DNA from 2 places in the Caballeronia sp. LZ016 genome. Region 2 is predicted to be linked to the other one. Evidence: predicted binding sites of a transcription regulator. Region 2 holds the regulator's gene; the other holds the start of a gene.

Region 1 (7,862 bases), 410 kb from region 2:
AAGAGAATCTGGGAAAGCGCTTAGAGATGGGCGTGAGTAGCAGGTTCAGGGTAGTGATTGTATCGAGTATGAAAAGTGATCTTAATGATGACTTGGAATACGGCACAACGCGAAAACTCAGCCTATGGCGGATGTGGCTCGATGAGAGACGCACTCGTTATAGGGTCAAGCGAACAAGTGCATGTGGTGGATGCCTTGGCGATCACAGGCGATGAAGGACGCGGTAGCCTGCGAAAAGCTTCGGGGAGCTGGCAAACGAGCATTGATCCGAAGATGTCCGAATGGGGAAACCCGGCCCGTATGGGTCACCCATGACTGAATACATAGGTCATGTGGAGCGAACGCGGTGAACTGAAACATCTAAGTAACCGCAGGAAAAGAAATCAACCGAGATTCCCAAAGTAGTGGCGAGCGAAATGGGAAGAGCCTGTACTCTTTATCTGCATTGTTAGCTGAACGCTCTGGAAAGTGCGGCCATAGCAGGTGATAGCCCTGTAAGCGAAAGCAGCGTGGAAGAACTAGGGGTACGACAAGTAGGGCGGGACACGTGAAATCCTGTCTGAAGATGGGGGGACCATCCTCCAAGGCTAAATACTCGTGATCGACCGATAGTGAACCAGTACCGTGAGGGAAAGGCGAAAAGAACCCCGGGAGGGGAGTGAAATAGATCCTGAAACCGCATGCATACAAACAGTCGGAGCCTCGCAAGGGGTGACGGCGTACCTTTTGTATAATGGGTCAGCGACTTACGTTCAGTAGCGAGCTTAACTGATTAAGGCAGGCGTAGCGAAAGCGAGTCCGAATAGGGCGATCAGTTGCTGGGCGTAGACCCGAAACCAAGTGATCTATCCATGGCCAGGTTGAAGGTGCGGTAACACGTACTGGAGGACCGAACCCACTAACGTTGAAAAGTTAGGGGATGAGCTGTGGATAGGGGTGAAAGGCTAAACAAACTTGGAAATAGCTGGTTCTCTCCGAAAACTATTTAGGTAGTGCCTCGTGTATCACCTTCGGGGGTAGAGCACTGTCATGGTTGTGGGGTCCATTGCGGATTACTACGCCATAGCAAACTCCGAATACCGAAGAGTGCAATCACGGGAGACAGACATCGGGTGCTAACGTCCGGTGTCAAGAGGGAAACAACCCAGACCGCCAGCTAAGGTCCCCAAGATTGGCTAAGTGGGAAACGAAGTGGGAAGGCTAAAACAGTCAGGAGGTTGGCTTAGAAGCAGCCACCCTTTAAAGAAAGCGTAATAGCTCACTGATCGAGTCGTCCTGCGCGGAAGATGTAACGGGGCTCAAGCCAGTCACCGAAGCTGCGGATGCGTACGCAAGTACGTGTGGTAGGAGAGCGTTCCGTAAGCCTGCGAAGGTGTGTCGAAAGGCATGCTGGAGGTATCGGAAGTGCGAATGCTGACATGAGTAGCGATAAAGGGGGTGAAAAGCCCCCTCGCCGTAAGCCCAAGGTTTCCTACGCAACGTTCATCGGCGTAGGGTGAGTCGGCCCCTAAGGCGAGGCAGAAATGCGTAGCTGATGGGAAGCAGGTCAATATTCCTGCACCATTGTTAGATGCGATGGGGGGACGGATCGCGGAAGGTTGTCCGGGTGTTGGACGTCCCGGTCGCTGCATTGGAGAAGGTGCTCAGGCAAATCCGGGCACAGGATTCAAGGGTGTGGCGCGAGCTTCTTCGGAAGCGAAGCAATTGGAAGTGGTTCCAAGAAAAGCCTCTAAGCTTCAGTCTAACGATGACCGTACCGCAAACCGACACAGGTGGGCGAGATGAGTATTCTAAGGCGCTTGAGAGAACTCGGGAGAAGGAACTCGGCAAATTGGTACCGTAACTTCGGGATAAGGTACGCCTCTGTAGCTTGACTGGCCTGCGCCAGAAGGGTGAAGAGGTTGCAATAAACTGGTGGCTGCGACTGTTTAATAAAAACACAGCACTCTGCAAACACGAAAGTGGACGTATAGGGTGTGACGCCTGCCCGGTGCCGGAAGATTAAATGATGGGGTGCAAGCTCTTGATTGAAGTCCCGGTAAACGGCGGCCGTAACTATAACGGTCCTAAGGTAGCGAAATTCCTTGTCGGGTAAGTTCCGACCTGCACGAATGGCGTAACGATGGCCACACTGTCTCCTCCCGAGACTCAGCGAAGTTGAAGTGTTTGTGATGATGCAATCTCCCCGCGGCTAGACGGAAAGACCCCATGAACCTTTACTGTAGCTTTGCATTGGACTTTGAACCGATCTGTGTAGGATAGGTGGGAGGCTATGAAACCGGAACGCCAGTTTCGGTGGAGCCGTCCTTGAAATACCACCCTGGTTTGTTTGAGGTTCTAACCTTGGTCCGTGATCCGGATCGGGGACAGTGCATGGTAGGCAGTTTGACTGGGGCGGTCTCCTCCCAAAGCGTAACGGAGGAGTACGAAGGTACGCTAGGTACGGTCGGAAATCGTGCTGATAGTGCAATGGCATAAGCGTGCTTAACTGCGAGACCGACAAGTCGAGCAGGTGCGAAAGCAGGTCATAGTGATCCGGTGGTTCTGTATGGAAGGGCCATCGCTCAACGGATAAAAGGTACTCTGGGGATAACAGGCTGATACCGCCCAAGAGTTCATATCGACGGCGGTGTTTGGCACCTCGATGTCGGCTCATCTCATCCTGGGGCTGTAGCCGGTCCCAAGGGTATGGCTGTTCGCCATTTAAAGAGGTACGTGAGCTGGGTTTAAAACGTCGTGAGACAGTTTGGTCCCTATCTGCCGTGGGCGTTGGATATTTGAAGGGGGCTGCTCCTAGTACGAGAGGACCGGAGTGGACGAACCTCTGGTGTACCGGTTGTCACGCCAGTGGCATCGCCGGGTAGCTATGTTCGGAAGAGATAACCGCTGAAAGCATCTAAGCGGGAAACTCGCCTTAAGATGAGATATCCCCGGGGCTTCGAGCCCCTTGAAGGGTCGTTCCAGACCAGGACGTTGATAGGTCAGGTGTGTAAGTGCAGTAATGCATTGAGCTAACTGATACTAATTGCCCGTAAGGCTTGATCCTATAACCAGTGTGTTTCACAGTGAGTTAGCGCTTTAGCGCTTACTCAATGCAACCCCCGAAGGGAGCACGCCGGTTGAGTGACGCGACTGTGCCCAACAGTCACTACCGAATCTACTTCTTCCCAGATTGGTTGTCGCGCCACCTCGCGAGACAACAACAAGTCATGCCTGATGACCATAGCGAGTCGGTCCCACCCCTTCCCATCCCGAACAGGACCGTGAAACGACTCCACGCCGATGATAGTGCGGATCCCCGTGTGAAAGTAGGTAATCGTCAGGCTCCTCATGCCTTAAACAAAAACCCCACCCCATAAAGGTGGGGTTTTTGCGTTTCGGCGCAAGAATCTTCGCAGTAACCCGCCTTTCCTCGCACTCCTAAGCCCCACTCCTACTACCCCTAGCGGTTACCATTCCCCTCGAAATACTGTATAAATATACAGTACAGCTAGAGGTCGCCACGTATCAGGCATGAGCGGCCCGTCCAATTTATCGAGCGGGAACATATGGGTGCCGCACTTTCATTGCTCGATTTCCAGCTGACTGCGCGCTTGCAACAGCAACTGTGGCAAGGCGAGCAGTTCAGCTCGTCGCATCCGAATGTTATCTCGAGCGGTTATCGGTTACTTGATCGCGTTTTGCCCGGCGCAGGCTGGCTTCCCGGCACCGTGACGGAATTGCTGATCGAAGAGAGCGGCGTTGGGGAAGTCCGCCTGCTTGCACGCTGCCTTCGAGAACTGACGACCATCCAGAGTCGTTCCGTCGTACTCATCGCGCCACCGTGGATGCCTAATTTCGCCGCCTTCCGGGCGATGCACATCGCGACGAACAAGCTGGTTTGGGTCAGAGCAACTGACGAGCAGGTGCTGTGGGCCGCGGAACAGTCGCTGAAGCAGGAGGGCATCGGCGCAGTGCTGATCTGGCTGCCGAAAGCGCGTCCTGAAGCGTTGCGCCGACTTCAGGTGGCGGCCCAGGAGTCGCAATCGTTGGCGTTTTTGTTCCGCCCGCTCAATGCCGCAAAGCAATCTTCCGCCGCGCCGTTGCGCATGGTGTGCAAGCCGATCCTCCCGCCCACCGCACAGACGATGAACCGTCGCGAATGGATGCAGGCCGTCATGCTGGAAATCGACATCATCAAGCGGCGCGGTCCGCTGCTGGAGAAGCCGTTGCAGTTGCGCTTGCCGTTGCAGTTGCCGGCGTTGCCCGAGCATTTGCGTCGCGCGAGTCAGCAAAGGAAAGCACGAGAGGTCAAACATGTTGTGGATAGCGGTGACATTGCCGCTTTTGTCGCTCGAAGCAGTCAGGCCGCCATCGATGCCATCCGCATCGGCGAGTTCGATTTCGCCTGGAGCGAGGCCGACGGGCAATGACGACCCAGCAGACGCCATCGACCAGCCTTGCTTCGCGCTTGCCGATCACGCGCGCATCCTGCTGCCCGATCTCATCGCGTTTCGGCTCGGCGTGCGGCCCGGCAGCACGCGCTCGCACGCGTTTGCGCTGGCGCCGCACCTGACGCTGCTGGCGGTGGATATCAGCGAGGAGCAGCGCGCGCTCGAAGCCGTCGCGTTGGCCTTGCTCGCCTTTACGCCGAAGGTCGTGCTCGCGCACGCCAATACGGTGCTGCTGGAAGTCAGCGGGAGCACGCGGCTGTTCGGCGGGCTGCGCGCGCTGCTGGCGAAGGTGACGTCCACGGTGAGGGGCTGCGGCTTTACTTCACGCCTGGGTTGCGCGCCGACTCCGTGGGGCGCGTGGCTGCTCGCGCACGCGCGTACGCGACGCGTGACGCGTCGTGTGCGAATCGTGAAAGGTACGACGCTCGTGCGCGTGCTCGACGCCTTGCCGGTGTCGCTCGTTCCGTCGGCGGAATCGCATGGCAATGTGTTCGAACAGATCGGCTGCTCGACGCTCGCCGATTTGCGCCGCTTGCCGCGCAAGGGCGTGGCGCGCCGGTTCGGTCAAGGCATTCTGCAGTGGCTCGCGCAGGCGTACGGGCAGGCGCCGGATCCTCGCGAGGCGTTTTGCGCGCCCGCATCGTTCGAGGCGCGGCTCGAATTGCAGGCGCGCGTCGATAGTGCCGAGGCGTTGCTGTTCGCAGCGCGCCGGCTCGTGCTGCAGTTGGCCGGCTGGCTGAGCGCGCATCACGCCGCCGTCAGCGGATTCGCTCTGCTGCTCGAGCACGAACTCGCCGCGCGCAACGCGCCGAAAACCTCGACGTTGCAGATCGGCTGGGCCGTGCCGACGCGCGATGCCGACCACATCCTCTGGCTGCTGCGCGAAAAGCTGAATCAGACGACGCTCATCGCGCCGGTCATCGAGATGAAGCTGCTTGCCGACAAGGTCAGCGAGCACGCGCCGCCGTCCGACACGCTTTTTCCGATGCCCACCTCCGATAACGAATCGATGGCGCAACTGCTCGAACGTCTGAGCGCGCGGCTGGGCGCGGAGAACGTCGTGCAACTGGTCGCGCGCGAGGATCATCGGCCGGAGGCGGCAATGACGGTCGAGCCGTATCAGATCGTGCGCGATGCCAGGCCGAAGCGCGGGAAAAAGCCGAAGGAAGCGCCTGCCGAAGCACTACCTGACGAAGAGCAGGAAACGGCGGAGCCGGACATGGAACTCGGCGAGCAGTTAGAACTTCCCGACCGGGCTGTTCCTTCGCAGCCGCGCCCGTCGTGGATTCTGGAGACACCGCAGCCACTGAAGCTGCGCAACGAGCGGCCGTTCTATCGTCGTCCGCTGAAGCTGATCAGCCGCACCGAGCGCATCGAGGCGGGATGGTGGGACGGCAACGGCGTGCAGCGCGACTATTACGTCGCCTCTGACGATCGCGGCCGCATGTTCTGGCTTTATCGCGAGCGATTGAGCGGCGCCTGGTTCCTGCACGGATTTTTCGGATGACGCCGCCATGGACGATCTGAACGACATCATCGGTCTGAGCGGCGAGGGCAGCGACTTGTCGGGCGCGGTGTCTGCATCGGCGCTTTTGCCCGGATATGCCGAACTGCACTGCCTGAGCAACTTCTCGTTTCTGCGCGGCGCGTCGCATCCGCAGGAACTGGCCGCTGCCGCGCTCGAACACGGCTATACCGCGCTCGCCGTCACCGACGAGTGTTCACTTGCGGGCGTCGTCCGCGCGCATGGCGCGATCAAGGACATTCAGGCAAAGGCGAAAGCCGCGATCGAGGCCGCACGGCTCGCAGGCCAGCCGCTACCCGACAAGCCGACGTTGAAGCTCATTATCGGCAGCGAATTGCATCTGACGGATGCGGATGGCCAGCCGTTCTGCACGCTCATCGCGCTCGCGACGAACCGCGAAGGCTACGGCAATCTGTCGGAGCTGATTTCGCTCGCGCGTTCGCGTTCGCCGAAAGGCCAATATCGGCTGGGGCCGGAAGATTTCACCGATCCGGCCGCATCGTCCGATGCCACGGACGTCACCGACTTGCGCGGCGACATCGCGCATCTGAAGCATTTGCCCGGCTGCCTGCTGATTCTCGTGCCGCAGCGCGCAGCGACGCTTGCCGACACGCTCGACCGCGCGCACTGGCTCGCCGGTTTCGCGGCGGGGCGAGCGTGGCTCGCGCTGGAGTTGTGGCAGGACGGCAGCGACGACGAGCGTCTCGCCTCATGCCGCGTCATCTCAGAGGCGAGCGGTCTGCCGCTCGTCGCGGCAAGCGGCGCGCTGATGCACGCGCGATCGCGCAAGCCGTTGCAGGACACGCTGACCGCCATTCGACTGGGCCGGCCGCTCGGCGAATGCGGGTATGCGCTCGAAGCGAACGCGGAGCGGCATTTGCGCACGCGCTTGCGTATCGGCGCGCTGTATCCGAAGGCGGCGATCGCGGAAACGCTGAAAGTCGCAGCCCGCTGCACGTTCCGGCTCGACGAGCTTCAGTACGAATATCCCGAGGAACTCGTGCCGACCGGCGAGACGCCCGCCAGCTATTTGCGCAAAAAGGTGATCGAGGGCGCGAAGCAGCGCTGGCCGGACGGATTCGACGCCGACACCATCGGCCAGATCGACAAGGAACTGGAACTCGTCGCCGAACTGAAATACGAGAAGTATTTCCTGACGGTCTACGACATCGTCGCATTCGCGCGCAGCCAGGGCATCCTGTGTCAGGGACGCGGTTCGGCGGCGAACTCCATCATCTGCTTCTGTCTCTTCATCACCGAGCTCGATCCGGTCCGGATGGGTCTCCTGGTCGAGCGCTTCATCTCGCGGGCGCGCAACGAGCCGCCCGATATCGATGTCGATTTCGAGCACCAGCGGCGCGAGGAAGTCATCCAGTACATTTATCGGAAGTATGGGCGGCATCGCGCGTCGCTGGCGGCGTCGGTCACGACGTATCACACGAGAAGCGCGCTGAAGGACGTCGGCAAGGCGCTCGGACTCGATGCATCGCTGATCGAACGCATCGGCAAGTCGCAGCAGTGGTGGGATGGACCGTCGGCGGTCGCCGGCTATCTCAGAGAGGCGGGTTTTAGCGAGGACTCGCACATCACGCGGCATCTCATCCGCCTGACGCGCGAACTGCGCGGATTTCCGCGCCACCTGTCGCAGCACGTCGGCGGCTTCGTGATTGCGCGCGAGAGGCTGTCGCGGCTCGTGCCGATCGAAAACGCCGCGATGAAAGACCGCTGTGTGATCCAGTGGGACAAGGACGACATCGACCAGCTCAAGCTCCTGAAAGTAGATGTGCTCGCGCTCGGCATGCTGTCGGCGATCCGCCGCGCACTCGAGTTCGTCGCGCTGCGGCGCGGTGTCCCGAATTTCGGCATTACGCACATTCGCCGCGAAGACAAGGCGGTGTATGAGA
Region 2 (7,862 bases):
GGCGCTCGCGAACGCCTGGTCCACATGAGAGCGACCGGTGAAGTCGTTGTCATAGGTGACGATCGGATATTCCGCGATCTGGTCGAGCGTGATGTTCGCGCGCCCGACGAGCGGATGATCCTTCGGCACGACCACCGTGTGATGCCACGAATAGCACGGAAACGTGACGATGTCGGGATAGCGGTCGAGCGCCTCCGTCGAGATGCCGATATCCGCCTCGCCGTTGATGATCATCTGCGCGATCTGCTGCGGGCTGCCCTGCCGCAGCGCGAGGTGCACTTTCGGAAATACTTCGGTGAACTGTCGAATCACTTTGGGCAGCGCGTAACGGGCTTGCGTGTGCGTCGTCGCGACGACGAGATGGCCGTTGTCCTGATCCGCGAACTGACGCGCGACGCGCCGCAGATTTTCGGCATCGAGCAACATCCGCTCGATTACCTGATGCACCTGCTTGCCCGGCTCCGTCAGTCCCGTCAGGCGCTTGCCGCGACGAATGAAGATATCGACGCCGAGTTCGTCCTCGAGGTCCTTGATCTGTTTCGACACGCCCGATTGCGACGTATAGAGCACGTTGGCGACTTCCGTCAGATTCATGTTCTGACGCACCGCCTCGCGCACGAAGCGCAGTTGCTGGAAGTTCATTCTCTGCCTCTCTTGTCTGCTGTCTTTGTTCTATCTTCGTGTCATTGCGCCGGGAAAACGCGCAGCGCGCGCGGCACGGCGCGTACACCATCGCCGATATCGACCCGCAGCGCACGCCACGCTTCCCGGTCCAGTTCGGCTTCGAGCACACCGCCCGCATCGCCGGCGAGCTCCACGCGCACGGACCCGCCCAGCGTCACCACGCGCCGCACGCCGACCACGATGCCATCAGGATGCGCGACGCCTTCTGCATCGTCGGCGCGATACAGCGCGAGATCGTGCGGGCGCACATAAGCGAGCGCGCGCCCGCTGAAATGCGCCTGCGCGGTGATCGCTTTCGCGGCGCCATCGGCGATGAAACCGCTGGCATCCACGTTGCCCTGCAGGCGGTTGGCCGCGCCGAGGAACTCGTAGACGAACGACGTCTGCGGATGGTCGTACACATCCTGCGGGCTGCCCACTTGCTCGACGCGTCCATGATTCATCACCACGATGCGATCCGCCACTTCGAGCGCCTCTTCCTGATCGTGCGTGACGAAGAGCGTCGAGATATGCAGGTCGTCGTGCAGGCGGCGCAGCCAGCTACGGAGTTCCTTGCGGACCTTGGCGTCGAGCGCGCCGAACGGCTCGTCGAGCAGCAGCACTTTCGGTTCGACGGCGAGCGCGCGCGCCAGCGCGATACGCTGCCGCTGACCGCCCGACAGCTCCGACGGAAAGCGCTGCGCGAGCCAGTCCAGTTGCACGAGCTTGAGCAATTCATGCACTTTCTCGCGGATGGCCGCTTCGGTCGGGCGCTCGCGGCGCGGCTTCACGCGCAAACCGAACGCGACGTTCTCGAACACCGTCATGTGCCTGAACAGCGCGTAATGCTGAAACACGAAGCCCACTTGCCGATCGCGTGCGCCGACATGCGCGACGTCTTCGCCGTTCAGCATGACCTGGCCCGCATCGGCGTGTTCGAGGCCCGCGATCACGCGCAGCAGCGTGGTCTTGCCGCATCCCGACGGCCCGAGCAGCGCGACCAGTTCGCCCGCCGGAAAGTCGAGCGTGACGTTGTCGAGCGCGGTGAAGTCGCCGAAGCGCTTTTGCAGATTACGAACGATGATGCTCATGATGATCCTCAGTTCTGTGCGCCTTGTTTCGCATCGTCGAGCGACTGCGACATCCGCCGCTCGGCGATCAGCTTCAGCCCGAGCGTGACGAGCGCGAGCAGGGCCAGCAGCGACGCCACCGCGAACGCGGCCGAGAAGTTGTATTCGTTGTAAAGAATTTCGACATGCAGCGGCATCGTGTCGGTCTGTCCGCGGATATGACCCGAGACCACCGACACCGCGCCGAACTCGCCCATCGCGCGGGCGTTGCAGAGAATCACGCCGTAGAGCAGGCCCCACTTCACGTTCGGCAGCGTCACGCGCCGGAAGATCTGCCAGCCGGATGCCCCCAGCACGTGCGCGGCTTCCTCTTCGTCGTTGCCTTGCGCCTGCATCAGCGGAATCAGCTCGCGTGCGACGAACGGAAACGTGACGAAGATCGTCGCGAGCACGATGCCCGGCACCGCGAAGATGATCTGCACGTCATGCGATGCGAGCCACGGCCCGAACCAGCCCTGCGCGCCGAACATCAGCACGTAGATGAGGCCGGAGATGACCGGCGAGACCGAGAACGGCAAATCGATGAGCGTCGTCAGGAGCGCCTTGCCGCGAAACTCGAACTTCGCGATCGCCCAGGACGCCGCGAGACCGAACACGAGATTCAGCGGCACGGCGATCGCGGCGGTCATCAGCGTGAGCTTGATCGCGGACCACGCGTCCGGGTCCTTCAACGATTCGAAGTAATAGTCGATGCCCTTCGCGAATGCCTGCGCGAACACCGCAACGAGCGGCACGACGAGAAAGAGCGCGAGAAAAAGAAGCGCGATCGCGGTGAGCAGCCAGCGTATCGCGCGCGGCTCCGTCACCGGATTGAGCGCAGGAACTTCGCGCTGGTCAGCGGTGTTCATCGCGATCGCCTTGCTGTCGGGCGTGCTCATGCGCGGCCTCCGTCGACATGCAGCGTCGGGACCGGCGGTGCGACCGTCCTGCTCGTGCGCCGTTGCAGAAACCATTGCAGCGTATTGATGAACAGCAGCATCAGGAACGATACGCACAGCATCACCACCGCAAGCGCCGTTGCACCGGCATAGTCGTACTGTTCGAGCTTCGTGATGATGAGTAGCGATGTGATTTCCGACTTCATCGGCACGTTGCCGGCGATGAAAATCACCGACCCGTATTCGCCGAGCGCGCGCGCAAACGCGAGCGCGAAGCCCGTCAGCAGCGCGGGGAAAAGCGATGGCAGCACGACGCGGCGAAACGTCAGCCAGCGGGTCGCGCCGAGGCACGCAGCGGCCTCTTCCTGCTCTCGCTCGAATTCCTCGAGCACCGGCTGCACCGTGCGCACGACGAACGGCAAGCCGATGAACGTCAGCGCCACCAGCACGCCGAGCGGCGTGAACGCCACCTTGATGCCGAGCGGCGCGAGCAATTGCCCGATCCAGCCGTTGCCCGCATAAACCGCGGCGAGCGAAATGCCCGCGACGGAAGTCGGCAGCGCGAACGGGAGATCGACGATGGCGTCGACGATACGCTTGAACGGAAACGTATAGCGCACCAGCACCCACGCGACGAGAAAGCCGAACACCGCGTTGATGAGCGCCCCGCCGAGCGCGGCGAAGAACGTCAGCCGGTACGACGCCAGCACGCGCGGCGAGCTGACCGCGCGCACGAACTGCGCCCAGTCGAGCGTCGCCGTCTTGGCGAAAGTAGCCGCAAGCGGTATGAGCACGATGAGGCTCAGATACGCGAGCGTGATGCCGAGCGTCAAGCCGAAGCCCGGTAGCGCGCTCGGCTTGCGCAGGTTGAAAGTGGTCATGCTCGAATTGTCCTGTCCAGTGCGCCGGGGCGGGCGCTTGTTGCTGCACGTGCGACGAGCGGCGTCATGGCGCGCCGCTTGGTCATTTGCCGATCCGGCTCGATGCTCCATCATCGAGCCGCCCTGCTCCGTGTCGTTACTGCCTTGCCGTTACTGCCGTGCCATTACTGCGGCTGATAGATCGAGTCGAACACGCCGCCATCCGCGAAGTGCGTCTTCTGCGCCTTCGTCCAGCCGCCGAAGGTATCGTCGATGGTGTAGAGCTTCAGCTTCGGAAACTGCTTCGTCAGACCGGCCGGAACCGTGTTCGAACGCGGGCGATAGAAGTTGCGCGCCGCAATCTGCTGTCCTTCGTCGCTGTACAGATACTTCAGATACGCCTCGGCGAGCTTGCGCGTGCCGTGCTTGTCGACGACCTTGTCGACCACCGCGACCGGCGGCTCCGCCAGGATGCTCACCGACGGCACGACGATCTCGAACTTGTCCGGCCCGAACTCCTTGAGCGACAAGAACGCCTCGTTCTCCCACGCGATCAGCACGTCGCCTTGCCCGCGCTGCACGAAGCTCGTCGTCGCGCCGCGCGCGCCGGAATCGAGCACGCCCGCGTTCTTGTAGAGCTTCGAGACGAAGTCCTTCGCGGTCTGCTCATTGCCGCCGGGCTTGTGCTGCGCATACGCCCACGCTGCGAGATAGTTCCAGCGCGCGCCGCCCGAGGTCTTCGGGTTCGGCGTAACGATGGATACGCCCGGCTTCGTCAGGTCGTCCCAGTCCTTGATGTGCTTCGGATTGCCCTTGCGCACGAGGAACACGATCGTCGACGTGTACGGCGACGCGTTATCCGGTAGGCGCTTCTGCCAGTCGCCGCTGACGAGCCCCTTGCCGGCGAGCGCGTCGATGTCATAGGCGAGCGCGAGCGTTACGACGTCGGCCTGCAGTCCGTCGAGGACCGCGCGGGCCTGGCCGCCCGAACCGCCGTGCGACTGCTTGAAAGTGACCGTTTCGCCGGTGTCGGCCTTCCATTTCTTCGCGAACGCCTGATTGAAGTCCTGGTACAGCTCGCGCGTCGGATCGTAGGAGACGTTCAGAAACGATGTCTGTGCGTGCGCCTGAACACCGATGCCAATCGTCGCCGCCGCCAGCGCCAACGCGGTGAGCAGCTTTCTTCCCCTGGTCCCCAATCCCGCTTTCGTGCTTTGCATTCCCCGTTCTCCGTCTTATCCAATTGACGGAATCAGTCTATCGGCGCGGCTATATGATTAGAAATAATCGTTTTTCATCTTTTTATACCGAAACGTGCTAACGACCGGCGCTTTGGCGTCCTTCCATCGAAAACGCCCGCTGCGGGGCGCTGCCGGGGCGAAGTTAAAGTAATGCTTGAAAAGTATGAAATACTGTATAAAAATACAGTCATCTGTTCATCCATACAGCGCAGCAGGGGCCAGCCAGTGACTAGAACCTCAAGACTTACCGCTCGCCAGCAGCAGGTCTTCGAACTCCTGCAGCGCGCTATCGAGCGCACCGGTTTCCCGCCCACGCGCGCCGAAATCGCTGCGGAACTCGGCTTCAGTTCGGCCAATTCCGCCGAGGAGCATCTTCGAGCGCTGGCGCGCAAGGGCGTGATCGAATTGGCCGCAGGGTCGTCGCGAGGCATCCGGCTGATCAGCGAAGCCGCACGCTCCGACGAGCTTCCGCATCAGTTCACGCTGCCGCATCCGAGCATCATGCAATTGTCTCTGCCGCTCGTCGGCCGGGTGGCGGCCGGCAGTCCCATCCTCGCGCAGGAGCACATTTCACAGCACTACGCGTGCGATCCGGCGCTCTTTTCCAGCAAGCCGGACTATTTGCTGAAGGTGCGCGGGCTGTCCATGCGCGACGCCGGCATCCTGGATGGCGACCTGCTCGCGGTGCAAAAACGCACCGAAGCCAAAGACGGGCAGATCGTGGTCGCGCGTCTCGGCGACGACGTCACGGTCAAGCGCTGGAAGCGTCGTTCGGACGGCGTCGAACTGATCGCCGAGAACCCGGACTACGAGAACATTTTCGTGCGCTCCGGCAGCGGTGAATTCGCGCTGGAAGGCATCGCGGTCGGTCTGATCCGCTCGGGCGAGTTCTAGCGCGCCCGCTTCCCCCACGCCACGCACGACGCGGCGCGTTTCGAGTACATCAAAGCATGACGGCAGCCGTTCGCGGCTTGGCCGCAGTGCGTCCTATCGCCTGGAGAGTCATCATGGAACGTTTTGCCCGTTTGTTGCCCTTCCGCCAGTTCGGCCGCCTGCGTCATCTGCGTGCGTTGATTCCCTGCGGCGTCGCGGCGCGTCCGCTTGCTGAAGCCACGCCGGATCTGTTCGATGAAATGCCGGTGCTGCCGTCGCGTCAGCCGGCGTTCGCCCGGGTGTCGCTTGCCAAGACGGTCCATGCGGAGCCGGCGCAGCGCGCCCCGGTGCGGGTCTATCGCAGCGAATCGCGCGTCATCATGGTCGGCAAGATCAGCGAGGTGTCGCGCATGCTCGACCGCTGCATCGACGAGGAACGTGCCGGCGGCGCGGGCGGGTTTCTGGCGTGAACGTCGCGGGTTGCGGGATCGTTCTTGCACCGGCGCGGTCAATCTGAGTCAGACCGACGCTCGAGAGGCTCGTGCACCGCATGTCGCGAACTACCCGTCTTGTCGCTATTGCACTCGCTGTCGTTCTGTGCGGCGCGGCGGTGGCATTCATGTATGCGTCGCCGTATCTGGCGCTGGATCGCGTCAAGCGCGCGGCTGATGCGCGCGATGCAGAGACTGTCAGCGAGTACGTCGATTTTCCGGCGTTGCGCAGCAGCCTGAAGGAACAGGTCGCGGCGCTGCTGACGCGTCGCATCGACATTCAGAAGAGCGGCAATCCGCTCGCGATTCTCGGGGCGATGATCGGCGCGGCGCTCGTCGGGCCGCTGGTCGACTCCTATGCGACACCCGATGGCGTCGCCGCGATACTCAACGGCATTCCGCCGCGCGGCGTTCCTGGCGAACGGCCGCCCGCGCCGTCACGAAACGGCGCGAGCGTCACGGCGGCGTCCGGTCCGCTGCCGCAACCGCCCGGTCTGCCGCAGCCGCCACAGACGACCGCCAGATACCGCGACATCAATACCTTCGTCGTGACCTATCAGCACGGCGCTGGCGATGCACGGTATTCGGCCATCTTCCGCCGCAGCGGTCTCGTGTCATGGAAGCTCGTCGCCGTCGATCTGAACGGCTGACGAGCGCGACGCCGAACTACGCGCCCTCTTCCGCCTTGACCGGCTTGGCGGCATACGCGGCGGCGTCTTCGGCTTCGGCGGATTCGCCTGCCTGACAGACCGCCACCAGAATGCTGCACGACACGCGATCGAGCAGCGGCGTGTTGCCCGCGCCCATCCACCATCGCGCCAGTCCGCTGCGGCAGCGATGCCCCACCACGACGAGATCGACCTTGAGGTTATCGGCGAGCGCGGCAATTTCGTCGATCGGATGCCCGAACGCGAAGTGCCCCTGGGCCTGCAATCCGCGCTCACGCAGCCAGTCGACGCCCTCCTGCAGGATGTCGCGCGCCGCATCCTCGAAACGTCCGCAAGCCACGTCGGTCAGCAGACCGGCGCTCTGCGCAATACTCGATCGCATGTCGACCACGGCGAGCACATGCGTTTCCGCGTTCAGATCGAGCGCGAGGTTCGCGCCCTGGCGCAGCGCTTTGCGGCCTTCTCGGGAGCCGTCGTAGCAGAGCAGAATTTTTCGGTAGCTTGTCATCATGCCTCCCTGCCGCATCGCAAGAGTGCGGCGTAACTTGATGATCGTGTGCCGCGACCCGCGTCGCAACGATGGAAAACGCTAATCTTGCGCAACGCCGCACCGTGTTAGCTTTAGCCGTGCCAGTTGCTGCCCGCCTTGTCCCGCAAGGCCGGGCACTTGTCGCCCGACACGTGCCTGACGCATCCGGCACGCGATTGAATCGCGCGTGCAGCATGCGGTTGCATGCAAAGCGCCGCACTGGTGCATTGGATTACACTAGCCCGCTGGATTCCCTTCTGGCAGGCGATGCATGACGAGCGACATCCCGCGCGGCGCAGCCGACGCACCCGACGACACTTCAGTGCCCGCGCCCGCCATCGAATTCACCGAAGTCAGAAAACGATACGGCGGAAAGAATGTCGTCGACGGACTGACCTTCCACGTGCGCCCCGGCGAATGCTTCGGTCTGCTTGGCCCCAATGGCGCGGGCAAGACGACGACCCTCAAGATGCTGCTCGGCATGACGTCGCCAGATAGCGGCACGATTCGCCTCGTCGGCGAGCCCGTG

The links. The regulator LexA, encoded in region 2, represses DNA repair genes until DNA is damaged. The targets are predictions, from matches to a motif close to ACTGTATNNNNATACAGT.
Region 1: the regulator LexA is predicted to act here: its motif matches at 3,469-3,486, upstream of imuA (translesion DNA synthesis-associated protein ImuA).

What each region holds. Positions count from the first base shown of each region.
Region 1 is NZ_JARTVY010000001.1:2,002,674-2,010,535, forward strand. It holds rRNA gene P9220_RS09530 (23S ribosomal RNA) at 164-3,046, shown strand; rRNA gene rrf (5S ribosomal RNA) at 3,213-3,325, shown strand; gene imuA (translesion DNA synthesis-associated protein ImuA) at 3,549-4,412, shown strand; gene P9220_RS09545 (DNA polymerase Y family protein) at 4,357-5,940, shown strand; gene P9220_RS09550 (error-prone DNA polymerase) at 5,948-7,862, shown strand, end outside.
Region 2 is NZ_JARTVY010000001.1:2,409,064-2,416,925, forward strand. It holds gene P9220_RS11410 (CysB family HTH-type transcriptional regulator) at 1-642, opposite strand, end outside; gene P9220_RS11415 (sulfate ABC transporter ATP-binding protein) at 684-1,754, opposite strand; gene cysW (sulfate ABC transporter permease subunit CysW) at 1,763-2,641, opposite strand; gene cysT (sulfate ABC transporter permease subunit CysT) at 2,668-3,552, opposite strand; gene P9220_RS11430 (sulfate ABC transporter substrate-binding protein) at 3,717-4,751, opposite strand; gene lexA (transcriptional repressor LexA) at 4,998-5,666, shown strand; gene P9220_RS11440 (hypothetical protein) at 5,780-6,115, shown strand; gene P9220_RS11445 (DUF2939 domain-containing protein) at 6,196-6,786, shown strand; gene P9220_RS11450 (universal stress protein) at 6,803-7,312, opposite strand; gene nodI (nodulation factor ABC transporter ATP-binding protein NodI) at 7,656-7,862, shown strand, end outside.